Regions from separate parts of the Metabacillus mesotrionivorans genome, predicted to be linked through region 2. Evidence: riboswitches for the same ligand, from Rfam matches in the RefSeq annotation. Region 2 holds a riboswitch; the other holds the start of a gene.
What was found. Region 2 has a riboswitch for thiamine pyrophosphate ahead of ACTSEZ_RS09990 (thiamine-binding protein). Riboswitches for the same ligand answer to the same signal wherever they lie in the genome.

Region 1 (8,432 bases), on a different contig from region 2:
ATGTCATTGATGAAGATAAGCATCTGGCGGGAGTTATTTCTCTCCGAGATTTAATAGTCAGTGACGATGATGTGATGATCGGCGAAATCATGAGCGAGCGTGTGTTTTCCGTCAGTGTTGGGGAAGACCAGGAAGAAGTTGCCCGGAAAATGCGGGATTACAACTTTCTTGCGCTGCCGGTTGTTGATTTTCAAAATCACCTTCTTGGAATTATTACGGTTGATGATATCGTGGACGTTATTGATGAAGAAGCTTCAGATGACTATTCCAAGCTCGCAGGGGTTTCGGATGTGGACTCTATTGACAGAGGTCCTCTTTCCGCTGCTAAAAAAAGACTGCCATGGCTCGTGATTCTTTTATTTCTCGGGATGCTGACGGCGAATCTGATTGGGCAGTTTGAAGAAACTCTTGATAAGGTAGCAATTCTTGCAGTCTTCATTCCATTAATTGCCGGCATGGCCGGAAATACAGGCACGCAGGCACTGGCAGTTGCCGTCCGCCGAATTGCCATGGGGGATGAAGAAGGCGGAAACTTCAAAATCATTGCCCGTGAAGCGGGAACCGGCTTAATTAATGGTGCTGTCTGCGGAGTTCTTGTAACGGGCGTCGTGTATTTTTGGAAACAGGATCTGTATCTTGGTCTGCTTGTCGGAGTATCCATTCTTGCCACGCTGACTGTCGCGACAATTGCCGGAGCGTTTGTGCCTCTTATCATGCACAGGCTGAAGGTCGACCCGGCCGTTGCATCCGGTCCGTTTATTACAACGATTAATGACATTATTTCCATCCTTATTTATTTTGGAATGGCCACTATGTTTATGCAGTACTTAATCTAACTACAGAAATGAGGGAAAAACCTTGCACGGAGCTTCTTTTTCATCACTTGTTATTGTCCTGCTCGCAGCTTTTATCACTCCGCTCATACTGCACCGCTTCAAAATAAAAGTGATGCCGGTCGTCGTAGCAGAGATAATTATGGGTATTGTGATCGGCAAAAGCGGGTTTGACCTTGTTCAGCAGGATATGTGGCTCGAAACGCTGTCTATGCTCGGATTTATTTTTCTCATGTTTCTGAGCGGTCTTGAAATTGATTTCACAGCATTTATCGGGGGCAGGAAAAAAGAAGTGCTGCCATCGGGAAAAGAGGCGCCGAATACGTTCCTTGTCTCTTTTCTTGTTTTTGTCGGCATTTTTATTCTTTCCCTGCTGCTCTCTTACCTGTTTGTTCTGATCGGATTTATTGAAAATGCGTTCCTGATGACGCTGATCATCTCGACCATCTCACTCGGGGTGGTCGTGCCGACGCTTAAAGATGCAGGCATCATGAAGTCGAACATCGGGCAGATTATTCTTCTTGTCGCCGTCATAGCCGATTTGGTGACGATGATTCTGCTGGCTGTTTTTGCGTCGATTTATGGCGGGGAAAATACGAATATGTGGCTGATGCTCATTTTGTTCGGAGCGGGTGTTGCCCTTTATTTTATCGGCAAAACCTTTCAGAGCAGATCGTTTATCGAGACGCTTTCTAAAGGCACGATTCAAATTGGGACAAGAGCTGTTTTTACGCTGATTATTGTGCTTGTTGCGCTTTCAGAAACGATCGGTGCAGAAAATATTCTCGGTGCCTTTTTAGCAGGCGTGCTCGTATCTCTTCTTTCCCCGAACAAGGAAATGGTTCAGAAAATGGATTCGTTCGGGTACGGCTTTCTGATTCCGATATTCTTTGTCATGGTTGGAGTGGACCTTGATATTTGGTCGCTGTTTAAAGACCCTAAAATTCTGATGCTGATTCCGCTGCTGTTTATCGCGCTGCTGATTTCAAAAATTTTGCCGATTTATCTTTTAAAAAGATGGTACGATACGAAAACAACGCTTGCTGCTGGATTTTTGCTTACATCCACATTGTCGCTTGTTATCGCCGCAGCGACGATTGGAGAACGGGTGAATGTCATTGACTCGCAGATGTCCGGGGCGCTCATTTTGACGGCCGTTCTGACAAGCATCTTTACGCCGATTGGATTTAAAAAGCTTTTCCCGGAAAAGCTCGGTTCAAAGAAAAGACTGAAGGTTGCGTTCATAGGAGCCAATCAAATGACGCTGCCTGTTACAAGAGAACTGAATCCGAATCTGTATGAAACAATCATCTATCATACGCATGTTGATAAAAACGAACAGCAGATTGCCGAATCTCTTTTTCAAATCGAAGAGGTTGAAGATTATTCGATTGAGACGCTTCAGGAAAAAGGGGTATTTGAATCGGATATTCTGATTGCAGCAACAGGCGATGAGGATGCGAATGCGGAAATAGCCCTGATGGCAAAAGAGCTTGAAGTCGACAGGGTCATTGCAAGTATTGCTTCGCCCCTGCTTGATGAGCAGCTGAAAGCAAAAAATATTGATGTGTTCTCTGTTCTGCTCTCGACCAAAACGCTGCTCAGAGCCCTGATCGAAGCGCCGGGCATCATGAAAATCCTGACGCACAGCGAATCTGCCCTGTATCAGATCAAAATGAACAACAGACGTTACGACGGCATGGTCCTCAGGAGCTTCCCGTTTACGGGAGACGTCATTTTTGTCCGGATTTTCCGGGAGAATGAGTCGATTGTTCCTCACGGCGATACGGAGCTGAAACGGGGAGATCTTCTGATTTTGACGGGATCATCCGAGTATATCGATGAACTGAAGCAGGAGCTTGAGTTTCACAAAAATTAAGCGGAAATTTCTTGAAAAAGCCTTGAAAGATATTTTTATCGTGGTATGATGGGCATGTAAAACATTCAGAAAATTTTATACGATAAACCGCTAGGGGAGCCCTTCAGAAGGGCTGAGATCGGAGTTTGCCACCGAGACCCTCAGAACCTGATCTGGTTAACACCAGCGTAGGGAAGTGGTGTAAGGGTCTATTTCATACACCACTTTTCTATGCGAAAAGTGGTTTTTTGCTGTTTTAAAAAGAAATGGAGGAAACGTCATGCTATTTTCAAAAGAATGCAGGGAGTACGCAAACGAGTGGTGGGAAGGGAGCTTTCACCATCCCTTTGTAAAAGGAATCGGTGATGGAACACTTTCAAAGGAAAAGTTCAAATTTTATGTGATGCAGGATTCGTATTACTTGACCCACTTTGCAAAAGTGCAGGCGTTTGCCGGTGCAATGGCCCCGGATCTGCATACGACGTTCAGAATGTCCGTTCATTCTCAGGGAACCTATGAGGCAGAGCTTTCCCTTCATCAGCAGTTTTCCAAAATGCTCGGAATTACGGAAAAAGAACGCGCGGAATTTAAGCCGGCGCCGACAGCTTATGCTTATACGTCTCATATGTACCGCGCAGTCGCGACCGGAAATCTCGGTGAAATCATAGCTGCGCTGCTGCCGTGCTACTGGCTTTATTACGAAGTGGGAGAGCGTCTGAAGGATTGTGAGCCTGATGATGCCGTCTATGAAAAATGGATTGAGACCTATCATGGCGACTGGTTTAAAGAGCTTGTCCTTGAACAGGTGAACCGTTTTGATGAACTGGCTGAAAAAGCAAGCGCGCATGAGCGCATGATGATGAAAGAACATTTCCTGATCAGCTCCATGTATGAATACCGCTTTTGGGATATGGCTGAAAATCTCGAAGCGTGGGGACGTGCAGACTCGCTGCAGCTTCAAAAGTGAAGCTTCATTTTGTAACGGATGGAAGGCATTCTGCAGAATCACTGGTTTCCATCATCACAGACGTACATAAATTTGCGGATGCCATCCACATAAGAGAGAAAGACAAGTCAGCAGAAGACCTGGTGGAACTAGTTGAGCTTCTTGCGCGCAGCGGGGTTCCAAAATCAAAACTGATCATGAACGGCAGCGTGGATGCAGCGGTGCGTTCAGGACTGGCAAAAGTCCAGCTTCCGTCACATGGACTGCCTGTGAAGTTTGTTAAAGAGCACTACCCTTACCTCGGGGCAGGATGTTCGGTTCATTCAGCAAAAGAGGCAATCCAGAGGGAGAAAGAAGGAGCAGACTGGCTGATTGCCGGACATGTTTTTCAGACAAATTCAAAAAACGGTCTTGAGCCGAAAGGAATTTCTTTTCTTCAAACAGTCTGTGAATCTGTATCCATCCCTGTCTATGCAATTGGAGGAATCACTCCTGGTGTGCTGCCGGAACTGAAAAAGCTGAAAATCGCAGGTGCAGCAGCCATGTCTTATGTGTTTTCAGCAGACAAACCCGTGGAGGCGGCAAAAGAGCTTGCACGAAAGCTGAAAGGAGGAACGGCGGTTGAGGACATTTTATGATGCTGGAATTGTCGGGGGAGGAGTCATCGGCCTGATGTCTGCCTATTTTCTGTCAAAGGCAGGTATAAAAGTAGCTGTATTTGAAAAAGGGAAGATCGGATGCGGGGCATCATCCGCTGCAGCAGGCATGCTTGGGGCTCATACAGAAACGGAAAGGGCAGATGCTTTTTTCCGTTTTGCCGAAGAGAGCGCGTCTCTCTATCCCGGGCTTTCAGCCGGATTACTTGAGGAAACAGGTATAGATATTCAGCTTGTTTACAATGGGATGCTGAAACTTGCTATGACGGCTGAGGAAGCTGCTTCCCTTAGGGATAGAGCAGGGAAAGAACCGGATGTTGAGTGGCTCTCAAGGGATTCTGTCCTAAAGAAAGAAAGTAACCTGACAGAGGATCTTCAAGGCGGCCTGTTCATTGCAAAAGATGGCCAGGTCTCCCCTTCCGCTCTTTGCCGGGCTCTGGCAAGGGCGGTACAAATAAACGGAGGAACCATCCTTGAAGGAGCTGCAGCGGGACGTATACAGCGGGCAGAGCCTTCTCACTATGAAGTTTCAGCTGCAGGAGAGACTCATTATTGTGAAGCGCTTGTGATTACGGGCGGGACATGGAGCGGCCAGCTGTTTGGGGAAGTAGGCATCTCAGCTCCAGTTCATCCTGTTAAAGGCGAATGTCTTTCCATCATGCCGGATGGGTTCCGTTTAGCGTCAACGGTCTTTCATGAAAGCTGCTACCTTGTGCCAAAATCTGACGGAAGCATCATTATCGGTGCGACGATGGAGGAGGGAAATTGGAGGGCAGAACCTACAATACAAGGAATGTCTTCCTTGATGGAGAAGGCTGTTTCCATTATGCCGTGCATAAAAAAGGGTGTTTTCCAAAAAGCCTGGGCCGGACTGAGACCGGCAGCGAGCGATGCGAAACCATACATTTTTAAGCATGAAGGCATGAAAAATCTTTATGCGGCAACAGGACATTACCGGAACGGTATTCTGCTGGCTCCGAAAACAGGCGAAATGGTAAGGGATTTGTTTTTGAATCGCCCGGTCAAGGAAGAGTATGAAAGAGAGTTTGGATTAAACCGGCGGACAGAGGTGAAATCATGAAAATCAAATTGAACGGCAGCACAGCTGAGCTGGATTCGCACATAAAGACAATTGAAGATCTTCTGGCATTTTATCAGCTGAGCCATAAAACGGTCATGATTGAACATAATGAAACAATCCTTGATAAGGAATGCTATCATCGCGCAATTTTAAATGACGGTGATGTTCTTGAAATGGTTCATTTTGTAGGAGGAGGATGACACATGTTAAAAATTGCAGGGAAAGCGTTTAAATCACGGCTCTTGCTTGGAACAGGGAAATATCCGTCTTTTGACATTCAAAAGAAAGCGGCAGAAGTGTCAGAAGCGGAGATCCTGACGTTTGCTGTCCGCAGGATGAATGTATTCGAGCCGTCTCAGCCAGACTTGCTTGAGAAGCTTGATTTGACCGCATATACACTGCTTCCGAATACGGCAGGCGCCAAAACGGCCGGGGAAGCCGTCCGAATTGCAAAGCTCGCTAAAGCTTCAGGTCTGTGTGATATGATAAAAGTAGAAGTGATTGGGTGTCAGAAAACACTCCTGCCGGATCCGGTGGAAACGCTTAAAGCAAGCGAAGAACTCGTAAAAGAAGGATTTATCGTTCTTCCTTATACTTCTGATGACGTTGTACTTGCCAGAAGGCTTGAAGAGACAGGCGTCCACGCCATAATGCCCGGGGCATCCCCAATTGGATCAGGGCAGGGAATCATCAATCCACTCAATCTCACATTTATTATCGAACAGACTGACTTGCCGGTTATTGTGGATGCAGGGATTGGGTCTGCCGCTGATGCAGCGAAAGCGATGGAACTTGGCGCTGACGGCGTGCTGCTGAATACGGCTGTCTCCGGAGCAGCAGATCCCGTGAAAATGGCCAAAGCCATGAAGTTTGCGGTCGAAGCGGGACGGCTGAGTTATGAAGCAGGCCGTATCCCTGTTAAATCCTATGCTGTTGCAAGCAGTCCTGAAGAAGGAATGATCACAACCTAAATGGAACGCTACTCAAGACAGCAACTATTCGCCCCTATTGGGGAAAAAGGCCAGAAAGAAATCATAAACAGTCATGTGCTCGTCATTGGAGCAGGTGCACTCGGCACAGCCAGCTCTGAAATGCTTGTCAGGGGAGGAGTTGGCCGAATCACAATCGTTGACCGTGACTACGTCGAGTGGAGCAACCTTCAGCGCCAGCAGCTATATACAGAGCAGGATGCAAAAGAACGGATGCCGAAAGCCGCAGCTGCTGAACGGAGACTTGCCTCCATCAACAGTGAGGTGAAAGTCAGGGGCGTTATTGATGATGTGACGGCGGATTCCATCTTTGATTACTGTCATGATGCCGATATGATCTTGGATGCGACGGATAATTTTGAAACCCGCATGCTGATCAACGATGCTGCTTTGAAGCGGGGAATTCCCTGGGTTTACGGGGCATGTGTCGGAAGCTACGGGCTGACCTATACAGTAATGCCGGGGGAGGGTCCCTGCCTGAGCTGCCTGCTTAAGCAGATTCCGATGGAAGGCCAGACGTGCGATACGGCGGGAATTATCAGTCCTGCCGTTCAAATCACGGCTTCTTACCAGACGGCAGAGGTGTTTAAGTGGCTGACAGGTGAAAAATCAGCGATGAGAAGAGAGCTTCTTTCCTTTGATGTGTGGCGTAATCAATTCAGCAAAATCAGCGTTGCCAAAGTCAAAAACCCGTCGTGTCCTTCTTGCGGAGAAGATCCTGTCTACCCTTACCTGACCTGGGACAAAAGCGCAAAAGCGTCCGTGCTTTGCGGAAGGGATACAGTTCAGATCAGGCCCGCAGAAGCCCGAAGTCTTGATTTTCAAAGTCTCGCCAAACAGCTGGAACGTGCGGCTCAAAAGATAACGGCCAATCCGTATCTGCTCTCTTTTCAGGCAGATGAAAACCGGGTGGTTGTTTTTCGCGACGGCCGGGCGCTAATTCACGGCACAAAAGACCCGGCTGAAGCAAGGAAGATTTATCAGAAGTATTTGGGTTAGAAAGAAACGCGAGATTGTTCCCGTATCAATTACATGCTATAATTATAACCAGGTACTAATAACATGTATTAATCGGGAGGATTCCAAATGAACTTATCATTAGCTGGACGCAATGTTGTCGTAATGGGCGTCGCAAATAAACGAAGCATTGCCTGGGGAATTGCACGTTCTCTTCACGAAGCGGGAGCGCGTCTTATTTTTACATATGCAGGGGAACGTCTTGAAAAATCAGTGCGTGATCTCGTTGAGACGCTTGACCGCAGCGATTCGATCGTTCTGCCGTGCGATGTGACAGACGATGCGGAGATTGAAACATGTTTTGAAGCGATTAAAAATGAAGTCGGCGTTATTCATGGCATTGCTCACTGTATCGCGTTTGCCCATAAAGAAGAATTAAGCGGAGAATACATGAATACGACTCGTGACGGATTTCTGCTTGCCCACAACATCAGCTCCTATTCCCTCACGGCTGTTGCAAAAGCGGCAAGAGGCCTGATGACAGAAGGCGGAAGCATCGTCACACTTACGTATCTTGGAGGAGAGAGAGTCCTTCCGAACTACAATGTAATGGGTGTAGCAAAGGCGTCGCTTGATGCAAGCGTGCGCTACCTTGCAAGCGACCTCGGAAAAGACGGCATCCGTGTGAATTCCATTTCTGCAGGACCGATCCGCACGCTTTCAGCAAAAGGCATCAGCGACTTCAACTCAATCCTTAAGGACATTGAAGAGCGTGCCCCGCTCCGCCGCACAACGACTCCTGAAGAAGTCGGCGACACTGCGCTGTTTTTGTTCAGTGACCTTGCACGCGGCATGACCGGAGAAAACCTTCATGTTGATTCAGGCTATCATATTCTTGGATAACAGATCAGAGCTTCCTGCATGTGTGCGGGAGGCTTTTTTTGTGTCCTTTTTTATAACATGAGCGTTCGGTAAAACAATTTCGCTTAGTCCCGCAGCATGACCTTTGTGAATGGGGAATTGTGATAAAATGGAAAAAGCAGAGCTAACCGGTTGAAAAGGGGGATAAACATGATTATAAAAATGGATATTACAAATAGAAAAATAGCTGA
Region 2 (8,432 bases):
TCTGCGTAATAACAGGCGAGGATTCTGTTTGTCCGTAGGCGATTGTGATCTCAGACATGCCCATGTCGTTCATCACTTTTTTCATCACCTCAATCGGACAGGTGGAGCCAGCCATAATGCCTGTTCTTAAAGTGGAAAGATCGTATTTTTTGAAATTAGGAGAGTTCAGCTCTGCAATAAACATCGTTGGCACACCATGAAGCCCGGTGCATTTTTCTTTTTGAACCGTCTGAAGAACAAGGTCAGGGTCGAATTCCACAATCGGAACCATTGCCGCCCCGACTGAAACGCAGGCAAGCACGCCAAGAACGCAGCCGAAGCAGTGGAAAAATGGAACGGGAATACACAGGCGGTCTTCATGAGTCAAGTTCATCGCACTTGCCACTAAAAACCCATTGTTGACGATATTATGATGAGTCAGCATAACGCCTTTAGGAAAACCGGTTGTACCTGACGTATATTGCATGTTTATAACGCCTTCAGGTGTGAGCAGACTCTCGCGTTCTGCAAGTTCTTCATCGGTCACTTTCATGCCGCGGATGAGAAGGTCGTTCCAGCTGAGCATTCCCTCCGGTGCTTCGTTTTGTCCTATGTAAATGAGATTCTTCAAGTAAGGGAGTGCAGGCTGTGAGCTGTTTTCTGAAGAGGTTTCAGTCGTGATGGAGCGGACCAGATCAACGTAAGATGTTCCCTTAAAGCCGTCGATTAAAAAGAGAGCGGCAGAGTCGGACTGCTGCAGCAAATACTTGAGTTCACTGCTTTGATAGCTGGTGTTGACAGTGACAAGCACGGCCCCGATGCGGGCTGATGCAAACTGAAGGAGCAGCCATTCAGGAACATTCGTGGCCCATATGGCAATGTTTTCGCCTTTTTTTACGCCGAGTCCGATTAACGCTTTTGCAAGTTTTGTTGTCTCGCGGTAAAACTCATCATAGGTATAGCGGATGTTTTCTTTTGAATAGACGACCGCATCTCTATTTCCGTATGCAGAAACGGTGTCTTTCAGTAATTGGCCGATGGTTTTGTTTTTGAGTGATTGCATAGGACCTCCCGGAACAATAAAATGGTTACGCTTTCATTATAACTATTTTTTGAAAGTTTTGAAAATAATATTCTGCAAATTGCCGGGTCCGTCATGCAGTATAATGGAGAAGAGTGAATGGTGAAGGAGAAAAAACATGAATAAAACAACTTTATATCCATATATCGCACTGGCTGTGGGGGTTGCGGCTGTTTCAACATCCGCTATTCTTGTCAAACTGACATCTGCTCCTGCGCCGGTTATTGCGTTTTACAGGCTGTTTTTTTCCACGCTGCTTGTTCTGCCTCTTTTTCTGGCAAAATGTCTGCCTCAGCTGAAGACGATGTCACGGAAAGACTGGAGCTATTCCGCCCTGGCCGGAGTGCTTCTTGCCTTTCATTTTATCCTCTGGTTTGAATCTCTGAACTACACGTCTGTGGCAAGCTCGGTTGTTCTCGTAACGCTGCAGCCTCTGTTTGCTTTTATCGGAACGTATTTCTTTTTTAAAGAAAGGGTTTCAGTCAGAGGAGTAATAAGTGCCCTGCTGGCGATTGCCGGCAGTGCCGTCATCAGCTGGGGGGATTTCAGGATCAGCGGCCTCGCTCTATTTGGTGATTTTCTGGCTCTCGCTGCATGCGCGATGGTCACGGCATACCTTCTTTTTGGCCAGGGCGTGAGGAAAAGGCACTCTCTGACGCTTTATACGTTCATCGTATATGCCGTAAGCTCTGTGACACTTCTAATCTACTGTCTGGCTCTGAAGTATCCGCTCAGCGGCTATCCGCAGCAGGACTGGATGTATTTTCTTCTGCTTGCGGCAGTGCCGACCCTGCTTGGGCATTCGCTGTTTAACTGGTCGCTGAAATGGATTTCGACAAATGTCATCTCGGTCGCCATTCTGTTTGAACCTGTGGGCTCAATTATCCTTGCCTATTTCTTTTTGGCGGAAACGGTTCTCCTTACGCAGGTGATTGGCGGCGGAATCATTGTTGCCGGTGTGCTTCTTTTTATGACTGAGAAAAAAACCAAAGCAGAAATTCCTGAAAAACAAGCCGTGTAAAACGGCAAAGAGCACCCGGGCTGTTCCCTGGTGCTCTTTGCATCTTTACTGCTCTTTTAATTTTCTCTCTAACTCTTCATACGTATATCCGGTTTTATTTTTAAGGGCTTCTTCAAAGCTTCCGGCTGCTTTTGTTTCCTTCAGCAGCTGGAGGATCATCTCTTCTCCAAATTCATCAGCAAGCATCTTTACCGCATAATAGCTTTGAGTATAAATGTCTGCGTCCGTGCTTTTCTCAAGGGCATTTGCCCAGTCTCCCGGATTGATGAGATCGTAAAAAGAAACGGTAGTCTGAAGGGGGATAAGCACCTCTTTCCCGTTATACCCGGCATATTCAGCCAGTCCTTCATTAAACCAGATCGGGATTTTGTAAGGCTCAATGCCAAGCTTCTCAAGTTTCTTTTCTAAATAATAATGAGAATACTCGTGGTAAAACGTTTCAATCACAACAGGAGATGAGGCATTGTATTCATCGGGAATGACAACTGCCATCGTTTTTTTGTTGTGGTCGTAAAATCCCATATAATCAAGATAATCAAGCTCGTGCAGAGAATCAGGCGATTCGTCTAAAAGAAGAAGGTCTATAGGCTGATCCTCGATTTCGCCGAGCAGACGCCTGCTTATTTCTCTTGCCTGTTTAAATTCGTTTTCTGCCAGTTCAAGATCCTTTTTCTTAAGTGACGGATAAAAAACGGTCATATGTGAGATTGTTTTCGTCATTGCCTGGTCTTTGTAATCTTCGTATGGATCAACCGGAAGAAAGGCATTGACCTGGAATTCGAATTTTTCACGCGGGCTGATGCTCTGGTAATTCACATGAGTGGTCATGATGTTCATCAGCACAACGAAAAACAGCGTAATGATCAGGCCGATGCTTGTTGCCGAAAGGGCGATCGTTCCTGACAGCCCTCTGAAAAAAAGAAGATTACGTTCTTTGCTGTGAATCATTTCGTATACGGAATAGATAAAAAGGCCAAGGAGAAGCAGGCATATGATTGTGCCGGAAATAACAGACGCCGGGATATTTAAAAAGAGAAATAAAATGTAAAAGACGGCGGTAAAGTACACGATATAAAAAATGGACAGGGCGGCATGAAGTACGATTTTCACGGTAAGCCTCCAATTGATTAAGTCTAATAAACTTATTCTCTGCAAAAAAAGAAACTCCTTTTGAAACAGGGTTTTTATTGAAAGTTGTCGAATTTTAGTCAGCAAGGAGTGTTGAAAAATGAAGGTACTGATCAGAAAAGCTGCCAGAGAAGATGCAAAGCAAATTGCCATTGTACACGTTGACAGCTGGCGGACAACGTATAAGGGAATCGTAGCAGATTCATTTTTAAAAAATATGACTTACGAAAGCAAAGAGAAAATCTGGTGCAGGATAAATCCGGATACTGTGTTCGTTGCAGAAGATGAAGAGGGGAAAATTGTCGGGTTTGCGGGATTTGGTCCGTCCAGGTCTCAGGAATACGGCTATGACGGCGAATTATACGCCATCTATCTTCTGAAAGAAGCACAAGGCTCAGGTGTTGGTAAGTGCCTGGTTCGTGCGGCAGCAGAGGAGCTGATAAAGTTGAACTATCAATCGATGATGCTGTGGGTGATGAATGACAACCCGTCGAAGGGGTTCTATGAACGGTACTCTCCTGAAAAAGTGGGAGAGGATACGTACGAGATTGAAGGCACCGATCATCCGGAGACAGCATTCGGCTGGAATCTGAAGGAATTGTCAGCGCGGCTGAATACATAAAAGGAGATGAAACTGCATTGAAAACCGCGTTAATACTTGGAGGCACACAGTTTTTTGGGAAGAGACTTGTTCATAAGCTGCTCGAGGACGGAGTGATTGTGACGGTTGCAACAAGAGGAAGAACCCGGGATGATTTTGGAGACGGGGTTGAGCGTCTTGTCATTGACCGGGAAAAGAAAGAATCAATGACCCGGGCTTTTGAAGGAAGGCAATGGGACACTGTCTATGATCAATCCTGTTTCTCGCCGCTTGAAGCCAAAACGGCTTATGAAGCGCTTGAGGGTAAAATAGGCCATTATATCTTTACATCAACAATGGCTGTCTATGAATTTGGCAAAGAGCGAAAGGAAACGGATTTTGACCCGCTCTTGTTCGAACCGACCTTTAAACACCGTAAAGAATATGGGGGAATGGCCGGTTATCAGGAGGCAAAGCGCGGTGCCGAAGCGTATTTGTTCCAGAATGCGAAAGTGCCTGTTGCGGCTGTCAGGCCTGCTCTGGTCATCGGAACAGATGATTACACCGAGCGCTTCTTATTTCATGTAGACAAAGTGAAAAAGGAAGAGCCCATTGGCGCGAAAAATGACAATGTTTCTTTCAGCTTCACTTCATCTGAAGATGCTGCAGGTTTTCTATTTCATGCAGGAAAAGAAAGGCTGACAGGAGCGTATAATATAGCGTTTGAAGACAATTTCTCCCTGAGAGAACTGATCGGCAGGATTGAGAGAGCTGCAGACAAACCCGCAGTCATTACAGGGGAAGTGACAAAAGAAAACGCGTCCCCGTACGGTCTTCCGGGTGACTGGACGCTGGATGTGACAAAAGCACAAATGACAGGATATTCTTTTGGAAACATGAACGACTATGTTGAGAGTTTAATAGAAAACCTGCTGTAAACTCCCGCGGGAGTCTCTGTGAAGCAGGGACTCTTAATAAGCCTCCGTAGCTCTAGAAGGGAAGAGCGCCGGAAACAGTAGAACCGGGTCGCAAGGCAAAGGTTTCAGAAGCACCGAAAAGCAGCTATGCTGAGGCAGGCGGAATTCCTGCCGGTGAAAATCCGTAGGGAAGCGTGTTCCCCTTAGCCTATGCTTACGAAAGGAGTGCGGGTTCGAATCCCGCCGGAGGCATAAAAAAAGATCCGGCAGACATCTGCCGGGTTCTACTTTTTGTTAAGGGAATTATAAAAAATAAAAGGCCGTTGATAACATAACAAAGTTATCATCGGCAAGCGGAAGCGCCTAGATCCTCTGTCAGAACAAATCCGTCAAAAAAGTCAAAACCGGACTTTTCCGCCGGATTCTTATCTGCCTATCGGAGCGGGCCTTGGCGCTTGCGCTTTTGTTCAGATTTGCTGGTTAAAAACCGCTGCAAAATAGGCAAAAACAAATCCGAGCGGAAATGAAAAAACAACGGACCATCCTCTGACAGGGCCATCTTCGCCGCTGATCCGCAGCGCTTCAAAGTAGCCATACAAAAAATGACAGATGGATAGAAAAAAAGCAATCAGCATGAGGGAGTATGTGAGATTCATTTCATGGCCTCCATTAGGAAATCTATTACTATTAATACATGCTGAAAAAGAAGAGATTATGATAAAAAGCACCGGATTTCCAGTGCTTTTCTCTATTTTCTATTTACTATCAGCGCTTTTGAAGTCAGCAGCATCAGCACAAGAATGATCGTACAGATGATAAATGTCGGAATCATGTAGGATGCATTGTACCCTGCTGAATAGAGAAGCACCGGCTGATCTCCAGCAAACTCAGCGAAAAAGACGGCGCCTGCGAGTGTATGGGCTGCAAATCTCAGGAAGCTTCCAAGGAAAGCGGCAAGTGTGACATAAAGGATCAGGCGCCCTTTGTTTAAACGATGAAGTGAGTTCTGAATCTGTTTATAAAAAATACCTCCGGCCCCAACTACTGTAAAGGCGGCAAAGTAATCTAGAAAACCCTGTACAGGATGGACAATGGTCGTATAGCCCATGACCGTCTGCAGAAGGCCGAGGAGAAAGCCTGTCAGCAGTCCGCCTTTTAGACCGTGGCGAAATCCCATGATCAGTACGGGCACCATTGCAAGTGAAATTGAACCTCCCTGCGGCATTTTGCCAATAAAGCTTGTTGCTAAATCCAAAAGGAAGGCAATTGCAGCAAGAATCGCTGCTTCTAATAAAAAAACCAGGCGCTTATTTGTTTGCACGATTTTACCCCTTTTCGGCATTCGACCGGGGCCTTTTCTCCATGAAAAAAAGCAATGCGGGGAATGTCGGATGGTTTCCACGCACTGCTTTGGTTGGGTTATCACTTGAATCCATCGCCACATCCCTACGTAAGCTTTAACTTAACAGGTTCAACGGGTCAGAACATAACGTTCACTCTCAGCCGGCGGCTCCCCAAGTGGTCAAATGCGATATATGATTTAGACACTACTATACAGGAAACTGCAAAATTCGACAAGCCTAAATTCTATTTTTTTTCAGAAAATAGCGGAAAGTGTTTTCCTTTCTTTACAAGTCCTGTAAAACTTGCTATAGTTTCCATGAATCTTATAGAAGCGGGGGAGCTGAGTGAACTCGGCTGAGAGGATACTGATTCTTGTATCGACCCTTTAACCTGATCTGGGTAATGCCAGCGGAGGGATACAGGAAAAGAGTCTATTTTCCATGAACTTTGCGAATGCTTAAGGCTGCCCTAACCGGCAGCCTTTTTTGCGTTTTCTAAGAGATTCACAGAAAGAAAAGGAGGAATTAATCATGTCCAGTGTAAATCTAGCATTTCAGGTACTTCCGAAATCAGCAGACGGGAATACATACGAGATTGTCGACAAAGCCATCGAAGTGGTGCAGCAGTCGGGTGTCAAATATGAAGTTGGCGCGATGGAGACCGTTATGGAAGGTGAGCTCAATCATCTGCTTGAAATTGTCAAACAGGCTCAGGATGCCTGTATCGCTGCAGGTGCAAGCGAAGTGATGACGCATATGAAGATTCATTATCGCCCTGCTGAAGGAGTAACTATGGATGAAAAACTCCAGAAATATCGCTGAATCTTTACCTGGAATGGCGCTGCCGGCAGGAGTTCTGACTGTTTTACTTTTCATGTGGGAAATGGCTGTCGCGCTTTTTGAAATTGAGAAGTGGATCCTGCCGAAGCCAACAGACATTTTTCTTACATTGTTTGAAATGAGAGGAACGCTCGGTGTGCATATCCTTCAGACGCTTTCTGAGGCATTGCTTGGACTTTTAATTGCGGCAGCTGCAGGTGTGGCCATTGCTGTTTTAATCGACCAGTCCAAATGGATTAGAAGTGCTGTGGAACCGCTGCTCGTTCTTTCGCAGACAATTCCGATTATTGCTCTGGCACCGCTTTTGATTATCTGGTTTGGCTTTGGAATGCTGCCGAAGGTTATTGTAACAGCGCTAGTCTGTTTTTTCCCGATTGCTATTAATCTGGCAGACGGATTCAGCCAGGCTGACAGGGATATGGTCAAGCTGATGAAAACAATGGGAGCCGGTAAGCGCCAGCTCTTTCTTAAATTAAAGCTGCCCGCTTCTATGCCGTATTTTTTTTCCGGTTTGAAAATTGCGGGAACATACAGCGTGATGGGGGCGGTAATCGGTGAATGGCTGGGGGCAAGCAAAGGTCTTGGGGTTATACTCACCAGATCCTCGCAGTCTTTTCTAACAGAAAAGGTATTTGCAGTGATCATTGTTATTGTTGCACTAAGTCTCTTAATCTTTGCTGCCATTGAACTGCTGGCAAGATTGGCAATGCCCTGGAAGTACAAAGCGCACAAGCAAAACTGATATGGAGGAATTCAATGAAAAATCTGCGGAAAATTCTCGTCACAGTATTCAGTGCATCCATTTTGATGACAGGATGCGGTTCAGCTGAGAACGCCTCAACTGAAGAAACAAAAAAAGTAAAGGTCATGCTGGATTGGTTTCCAAACACAAATCATACAGGTATTTATGCTGCTAAAGAGAAAGGCTTCTATAAGGAAGCGGGACTGGACGTTGAAATTGTAGAACCGGGTGAGGGAGTAAGCGCAGACCAAATTCTTGCATCGGGCGAGATTGATTTTGCAGTCAGCCACCAGGAAAATATCACGCATGCACGATCTGCCGGCCTGCCGGTCGTTTCAATTGCAGCTATTATTCAGGAAAATACATCCGCGTTTGCCTCTTTGAAAGAAGAGGGAATTGTATCGCCTGAAGATTTTGAAGGGAAACGGTACGGCGGCTGGGGTTCACCAACTGAAGAAGCAGTGATCCGTGCTGTTATGAACCAGGATGACGCAGACTTTGATAAAGTGGATTACGTCACGCTCGGTGCGACTGATTTCTTTAAATCGATAGGCAGGGATACAGACTTTCAATGGATTTTTGAAGGATGGGATGGAATTGAAGCTAAAAGACAGGGGGTCGAACTGAATTATATCTATCTTAAGGATCTTGACCCTGCGCTTAACTACTACACACCAGTCCTTGCTGCAAGCGAGTCGAAAATAAAGAAAGAGAAGGACGTGGTCGGGGCTTTCATGCAGGCCACAGCACAAGGATATGAGTTTGCCATTGAAAGTCCGGACGAGGCAGCGGATATTCTCA

Region 1: it holds a riboswitch for thiamine pyrophosphate, as region 2 does, so the genes downstream of both, tenA (thiaminase II) here and ACTSEZ_RS09990 (thiamine-binding protein) in region 2, are expected to answer to the same signal.

What each region holds. Positions count from the first base shown of each region.
Region 1 covers NZ_JBQMFF010000001.1:161,923-170,354, forward strand. Annotated here, with positions in the region: gene mgtE (magnesium transporter) at 1-836, shown strand, start outside; gene ACTSEZ_RS00710 (monovalent cation:proton antiporter family protein) at 859-2,712, shown strand; TPP riboswitch at 2,795-2,903, shown strand; gene tenA (thiaminase II) at 2,972-3,658, shown strand; gene ACTSEZ_RS00720 (thiamine phosphate synthase) at 3,655-4,275, shown strand; gene thiO (glycine oxidase ThiO) at 4,259-5,374, shown strand; gene thiS (sulfur carrier protein ThiS) at 5,371-5,574, shown strand; gene ACTSEZ_RS00735 (thiazole synthase) at 5,578-6,345, shown strand; gene ACTSEZ_RS00740 (MoeB/ThiF family adenylyltransferase) at 6,346-7,362, shown strand; gene fabI (enoyl-ACP reductase FabI) at 7,450-8,223, shown strand; gene ACTSEZ_RS00750 (GNAT family N-acetyltransferase) at 8,392-8,432, shown strand, end outside.
Region 2 covers NZ_JBQMFF010000003.1:1,319-9,750, reverse strand. Annotated here, with positions in the region: gene ACTSEZ_RS10025 (AMP-binding protein) at 1-1,042, opposite strand, end outside; gene ACTSEZ_RS10020 (DMT family transporter) at 1,179-2,081, shown strand; gene ACTSEZ_RS10015 (peptidase MA family metallohydrolase) at 2,127-3,191, opposite strand; gene ACTSEZ_RS10010 (GNAT family N-acetyltransferase) at 3,310-3,831, shown strand; gene ACTSEZ_RS10005 (NAD-dependent epimerase/dehydratase family protein) at 3,849-4,727, shown strand; gene ACTSEZ_RS10000 (hypothetical protein) at 5,174-5,362, opposite strand; gene thiT (energy-coupled thiamine transporter ThiT) at 5,455-6,027, opposite strand; TPP riboswitch at 6,133-6,233, opposite strand; TPP riboswitch at 6,374-6,485, shown strand; gene ACTSEZ_RS09990 (thiamine-binding protein) at 6,578-6,871, shown strand; gene ACTSEZ_RS09985 (ABC transporter permease) at 6,846-7,631, shown strand; gene ACTSEZ_RS09980 (ABC transporter substrate-binding protein) at 7,646-8,432, shown strand, end outside.